DNA from 3 places in the Alsobacter sp. genome. Region 1 is predicted to be linked to each of the others. Evidence: predicted binding sites of a transcription regulator. Region 1 holds the regulator's gene; each other region holds the start of a gene.

Evidence for each region. The regulator LexA, encoded in region 1, represses DNA repair genes until DNA is damaged. The targets are predictions, from matches to a motif close to TGTTCNNNNTGTGTTCNG.
Region 2: AC5JCN_RS17155 (ImuA family protein) is a predicted target of LexA. The motif match lies at 1,126-1,143, and genes of this name have one in related genera.
Region 3: AC5JCN_RS19695 (ATP-dependent helicase) is a predicted target of LexA. The motif match lies at 816-833, and genes of this name have one in related genera.

The regions. Positions count from the first base shown of each region.
Region 1 covers NZ_JCACDK010000005.1:48,373-50,634, forward strand. The annotation lists gene AC5JCN_RS05470 (ComEC/Rec2 family competence protein) at 1-547, shown strand, start outside; gene lexA (transcriptional repressor LexA) at 541-1,248, opposite strand; gene AC5JCN_RS05480 (molybdopterin molybdotransferase MoeA) at 1,399-2,262, opposite strand, start outside.
Region 2 covers NZ_JCACDK010000018.1:477,300-479,561, forward strand. The annotation lists gene AC5JCN_RS17145 (RES family NAD+ phosphorylase) at 1-384, shown strand, start outside; gene AC5JCN_RS17150 (GNAT family N-acetyltransferase) at 492-983, shown strand; gene AC5JCN_RS17155 (ImuA family protein) at 1,255-2,127, shown strand; gene AC5JCN_RS17160 (Y-family DNA polymerase) at 2,009-2,262, shown strand, end outside.
Region 3 covers NZ_JCACDK010000018.1:1,015,752-1,018,013, reverse strand. The annotation lists gene AC5JCN_RS19700 (ABC transporter substrate-binding protein) at 1-456, opposite strand, end outside; gene AC5JCN_RS19695 (ATP-dependent helicase) at 851-2,262, shown strand, end outside.

The DNA.
Region 1 (2,262 bases):
GCTCGCAATTCTCGGCCGGGGGGCGGGCGACTTCGCCGTCACGCAGTGGCTCGCCGCCGATGCCGACGGGCGCTCGCCAGACGACCCGTCGCTCGTGAAGGGCACGTCCTGCGACCCCATCGGCTGCGTCGGACGGCTACTCGGCGGAGGCGCCATCGTGCTCGCGACGGCCCCCGCCGCCTTCGAGGAGGATTGCCGGCGCGCCACGATCCTCGTCACGCCTCTTCGGGCGCCGCCATGGTGCACCCCCGCGCTTCTCATCGACCGAGCCTCGCTGGCCCGCACGGGAGCCGTCTCCATGGCACTCGGCAGCGAAGGGATTGCCGGAGTCAAACTCTCAACAGGTCCGCCGATGTCGTTGCCGGGGCAGGGCTTTGCCGAAGCAGCCGGGACTACAGTGAGCGTCATCGCCGAGACACAGGCTCGACCACCCGGTGTGGAGCGCCCATGGCTGCGTGCCCCGCCACCCGGTGCGGTTCCGCAGGCGAGACCGCCACCGCGGATGCCGCGCACCACCTCTCCGGACGGCGAGGAAGAGGCTCAGTAGCGGCGCAGCAGGCTGACCAGCCGGCCCTGGATGCGCACCCGGTCGGGGCCGAGCACGCGCGTCTCGTAGGCCGGATTGGCGGCTTCCAGCGCGATCGATGAGCCCCGCTTGCGCAGCCTCTTCAGGGTGGCCTCCTCGTCGTCGATCAGTGCGACGACGATGTCCCCGGTGTCGGCGCTGTCCTGCCGGCGGATGACGACAGTGTCGCCGTCATGGATGCCGGCATCGACCATCGAGTCGCCGCGGACCTCGAGTGCGAAATGCTCGCCGGATCCGATCATGTCCGGCGGCAGGCTGATCGTGTGGCTGCGGACCTGCAGGGCCGAGATGGGCGTGCCTGCCGCGATGCGCCCCATGACGGGTATCGCCACGTTCGGGTTTGCGTCGTCACTGCCGCCCGAGACCGGGCGCGGCCGCAGCTTGCCCAGCGTTCCCTCGATGACGTTCGGGCTGAAGCGGCCTCGCGGGGCGCCGGCCGGCACCGCCTGCTCGGGCATGCGCACCACCTCTATGGCGCGGGCCCTGTTGGGCAGGCGGCGGATGAAGCCGCGCTCCTCCAGCGCCATGATCAGCCGGTGAATGCCGGATTTCGAGCGCAGGTCCAGCGCCTCCTTCATCTCGTCGAAGGAGGGCGGAACGCCGTCCTCGCGCAGTCGGTCGTGAATGAAGCGAAGGAGTTCGTGCTGCTTGCGCGTCAACATGCCGGTGCCACCTGCGGAGCGATCGCGCGTTGCGCGACTCAAACAAATCACGAACAAACCATACACGTTCCCCCTGTGTTCGGCAAATCGATCACCTGTTCGCATGGCGAGGCCCAATGTTCCACATGGGATCGCGGCCCCGGACGAGCGCTAAAGGCGCACGATCCTGCAGGCGTCGCCTGCCTTGGCGGCAGTCGCGTGCGGGGCACGAACGAGGAGGGCGTCGGCTGCGCCCAAGACGCTGAGCATCGAGGAGTCCTGCAGCGGAAACGGGAACACGATCGTCGTCCCGTCGGGCGCGCGCTCCGTCCGCGCACGGACGTAGTCCTGCCGCATGTCGTTGGCGGGAACCGCCTCGCCGAGCCTGGCCGGCTCCGACGGATCCCCGCCGGCTTCGGAATCGCCGACGAGAGCGCGCAGCAGGGGGACGAGAAAGAGCCGGGCACAGACGATGGATGAGACGGGGTTTCCCGGGAGCCCGAGGATCACCATCCGACCCAGTCGGCCGAAGATCAGCGGCTTGCCCGGCCGCATCGCGATCCGCCAGAAGCCGAGCGTCATGCCGCGACTGGTGAGCGCGGACTGGACGAGGTCGTGGTCGCCCACGGACGCGCCGCCGAGGGTGACGAGCACGTCGGCGCCTGCAGCCTCGGCCCGGGTTATGCCGTCCTCGAGCGCCTCGAACGTGTCGCCCGCGATCCCGAGGTCGGTCGCCACCCCCCCGGCCGCGGCGGTCATGCCGGCGACGGCATAGGTGTTGGAGGCGACGATCTGGTCGGGTCGCGCCGTCTCCCCGGGGCGGACGAGCTCGTCGCCCGTGGCGAGGATGGCCACGCGAGGGCGGCGACGTGCCTGAATGGTGGGATGGTCCATGGCGGCAGCCAGCGCCACCGTCCGCGGCGTCAGGCGCGTGCCCGCCGGCAGCAGTTCCTGCCCGGAGGCGAAGTCCAGCCCGGCCTGGCGCACGAAGCGCCCCGTGCGTTCGGCGGACGTGGTCACGACGACATCGCCCTC
Region 2 (2,262 bases), on a different contig from region 1:
CCCGCACTGTACTGCTCGCTCTCCGTCCTGACGGCGCTGCGCGAGGCCAACCAGGCCGGCACACTCCAGCCCACGACCCTCGTATCCTACGAGGCCGACATCGACGGCATTTTCGACACCCGGGACGAGGCCGCGCTTCAGGAGCAGGGGCTCGATCCGGAGGACATAACTGACGCGTCCTGGCGCGACCGCATGAAAGCGGCCGGCATCGCGCCGGCCCAGGCCCTCGCGCGCCGGTTGCTCGAGCGCGGCTTCAACGCGCTGCTCGCGCGCAGCTTCGCGCCGGGCTCGACGGACGCAGACCTCAACCTGGTCCTGTGGCGCTGGGGGGATGCCACGCCCACCCGCCTCACCCTGATCGACGACGAGGGCCGCCTCTCCTGACGAAGGGGACAAGGCCCAGCGGCAACGGAACATTGCGCACCCCGCGACGCCCGGGCATCCTGCCCGCGTCACCCCGTCGGGACGCCGCCATGACCTTCGCCTCCCTGATCCATATCCGCGACGCCACCGAGGCCGACCTGCCGGGCATCCTCGACATCCACAACGACGCGGTGCTGAACTCGACGGCGATCTGGAGCTGGCATACCACCGACATCGAGAACCGCCGCGCCGTGCTGCGCGAGCGGCGCGCCAAGCACTACCCGTTCCTGGTGGCGGCCATGGACGGCGAGGTGCTGGGCTATGCCACTTTCGGAGATTTCCGGCCCTGGGAGGGCTATGCCCACACGGTTGAGCACGCGATCTACGTGCACCGCCACCACCACGGCAAGGGTGTCGGCAAGCTCCTGATGGAGCCACTGATCGCAGCTGCAGGAGACCTCGGAAAGCATGTGATGATCGCCGGGATCGAGGCCGGAAACACAGCGTCGATCCATTTCCACCAGGGCTTCGGCTTTGTCGAGACCGGCCGGCTGAAGGAGGTCGGCTGGAAGTTCGACCGCTGGCTCGACCTCGTCTTCATGCAGAAGACGCTCGGGTAGGGCGACAGAAGGCTACCGTCCTCATGCATCTCGAGGGTGCAGGAACCCGCCGGGATGGCAGCGGCGGCCGCCCGACTCGCGGCCGGGAATACACGGCCGAGTCAGAGTCCCGTTGACTCTGCGGCCCGCCTCTGGAATCCAATAGAACAGAAACAGAACATTCCGCCTTCGCCGCCGTTGTGAAGGGGCTCGCCGGGATAGCCGCATGACCTGCGGAAGCCCGGACGGGAGCCCTTTTGCCCGGTCTCAGAACCCGAAACCCCGTGGAGCCATGCCCGCATCCGCGCCGTCCCCGCTTGCCTTGCAGCCATCCCGCCAGGGTTCCCTCGCAGCCCTGCGCCAGCGCGTCGCCGCAATCGGCGCGGATGGCGGCACGCGGGCGCTGGAGGGCGCACGCCGTCCCGTCCCGCTCGGCCACCAGGCGGCGGACGCGGCGCTCGGCGGCGGGCTGGCGCGCGGCGGCCTGCACGAGCTGCATCCGGCCGCACCCGGCCACGAGGCGGCAACGACCGGCTTCGCCCTCGCCTGCCTGGCCCGGCTCTCGGGAGGAAGACAGCCCTGGCTCTGGGTGCGGCAGGACATCGCCGCCCGCGAGACGGGCGAACCCTACGGGCCCGGCCTCGCCTGCTTCGGGCTCGATCCCTCGCGCCTGCGGCTCGTCGCCGCTCCCGATGCCAGGGCCGTGCTGCGCGCCGCCGAGGAGGGGCTGCGCTGTGCCGCGCTCGCCGGCGTGCTGGTGGAGCCCTGGGGCGATCCGCGCGCCCTCGACCTCACCGCCATGCGCCGGCTGGTGCTCGCCGCCGAGGCCTCCGGCGTCAGCGCCCTCGTGCTGCGCAGCGGCGGCCACGGCGCCACCGGGGGCGGGGCGACGCGCTGGCTGGTCTCAGCCGCGCCCAGCCTCGCCCTCCCGGCCGCCGGGCCCTGGACCGCGCTGGGCCGCCCGGCCTTCGAGGCCGTCCTCCTGCGCTGCCGGCAGACCGGCGGGGCAGGCGAGGGCGGCCGCTGGATCATGGAGTGGGATCCCGATGAGCGATGCCTCCGCGACCCTGCCGCGCCTGGCGGCGGTGTGGTTTCCCCGCCTCGCCAGCGACCGGCTGCGCCGCGCCGCCCGGCGGGAGAAGACGCCGTCCGCCGCGCCGGCTGACGCGCCGCTCGTGGTGGTGGAGAAGGTGGCAGGCGCGCTGCGCGTCGCCTGCCTCGACGCCGCCGCATCCGCCGCAGGCCTTTCGCCGGGCATGGCGCTCGCCACGGCGCGCGCGCTGCATCCCGGCATCGCCGT
Region 3 (2,262 bases), on a different contig from region 1:
CGGCTTCACCTTCTCGGTGTCGTAGATGAGGCCGATGGAGTCGAAGGCGTAGGGAATGCCGTAGACCTTGCCGTCGCGCGTCGTGCCGGTGACCTTGGAGAGGTCGGCGAAGCGCGGCAGACCCGCCTTCTGGTTCGGCAGCTTGGACATGTCGTGCGGGACGGCGAGCCCGGCGTCGATGTAGCGCTGCAGCTGCGCGGTGTTGACGGCGAAGACGTCGAAGTCCTTGCCCTCGCTGCCCTTGATCTTGGCCCAGATCTCGTCGTCCGTGCCGACGAACACGACATTGACCTTGGCGCCGGTCTGCTTCTCGAACTCGGCGACCCAGTCCTTGTCCGCATAGCCCTCCCAGGCCATGACGCGCAGCTCCTTGGCCGCGGCATGGCCGGCCGCGACGGCCGCGAGCGCGACGGCGGCGCCGGCCGCAAGGATCGTCCTGGACAGTTTCGACAGCATGCTCTCCCCTCCCGCCGGCTTCCGACCGCGAGGCTCCGGGCCGGACGCCGGAACCCTCCGCCAGGCTGTGCCTGGTTGGCCGTCGCGATGCGACGGCAGTTCAAGCCCCGTGACGCGCACGTTGCCTCGCGCGCCGCCGGCGATTGGCCGGGTGGCGGTCGGGAACGCTATGCGGCACGAACGGCATGGCTGGCTCCCCTTGCAGCCGCGTCCCGGGACCGGGTGCTCCTGCTGCCAGCGGCTCGAATTCACTAGCCGCAAGCGTGAGTTGTCAAGCTGACGTACAAGCCAGCCCTGCGGGGATCGCAGGGCCAGAGGCACGGCCTACGCTTCCTGCACAGGCGAAGCCACCGGGGGTTGCGAACAAAGCGAGAATACTGTCGGATGCGCCACCATGAGTGCCGCCTTGCCCCTCGATTCGCCTGGACATCTCGACGGGCTCAACGACAGGCAGCTTCAGGCCGCCGCGCACGGGCAGGGGCCGCTGCTCGTCATTGCGGGGGCCGGCTCCGGCAAGACCAACACGCTGGCGCATCGCGTGGCCCATCTGATCGTCAGCGGGGCCGACCCTCATCGGATCCTCCTGATGACCTTCTCGCGCCGGGCAGCCGCCGAGATGACGCGACGGGTCGACCGCATCGTGCGCCGCGCCTCGGGCGTTGCAGCGGGCGTGAGTGACGCGGGCCCCCCGGCCCTGGCGTGGGCGGGCACCTTTCACGCCATTGGTGCCCGGATCCTGCGCGAGCACGCCCTCCAGATTGGCCTCGACCCGGCCTTCACCATCCACGACCGGGAAGATTCAGCCGACCTGATGAACATCGTCCGGCATGAACTCGGGCTCGGACGCAAGGAGGCGCGCTTTCCGTCGAAGGGGACGTGCCTCGCCATCTACTCCCGCTGCGTGAACGCGCAGGAGGACATCGAGCCGGTGCTGAAGTCCTCCTTCCCCTGGTGCGCGACCTGGGGGACGGAGCTGAAGTCGCTGTTCGCAGGCTATGTCGACGCCAAGCAGAAACAGAACGTACTCGATTACGACGATCTCCTGCTCTACTGGGCCGAGATGGCCGCCGAACCCTCACTGTCCGAGGAGATGGCTGCGCGCTTCGACCACATCCTCGTCGACGAGTACCAGGACACCAACCGCCTGCAGTCGGCCATCCTGCTCGCCCTGTCCCCCGAAGGACGCGGCCTCACCGTGGTGGGCGACGATGCGCAGTCGATCTACTCGTTCCGCGCTGCCACCGTCCGCAACATCCTCGACTTCCCCGCCAGCTTCACGCCACCCGCGACGGTTGTCGCGCTGGAGCGAAACTACCGTTCAACGAAGCCGGTCCTGGAGGCCGCAAACGCCGTCATCGGACTGGCGCGCGAGGGCTTCTCGAAAGCGCTCTGGACGGAACGGGAGGGCGGCGACAGGCCGCTCGTCGTCAGCGTGCCGGACGAACTCGACCAGGCCCGCTACGTCGCGACCCAGGTCCTCGAGGCGCGCGAGGGCGGCACGGTGCTGAAGCAGCAGGCCGTGCTGTTCCGCGCCTCGCACCACAGCGGACCGCTGGAGATCGAGCTGACGCGCCGGCAGATCCCCTTCGTCAAGTTCGGCGGGCTGAAGTTTCTAGACGCCGCCCACGTGAAGGACATGCTGGCGCTGCTGCGCTTCTGCGAGAACCCGCGCGACAGGGTGGCGGGTTTCCGCCTTCTGCAATTGCTGCCGGGCGTGGGCCCGTCCTCCGCCGGGGTCGTGCTGGACGCGATCGCAGCGGCGCCGTCGCCCTTCGATGCGCTGGCCGGGCTCGTCCCGCCGCCGCG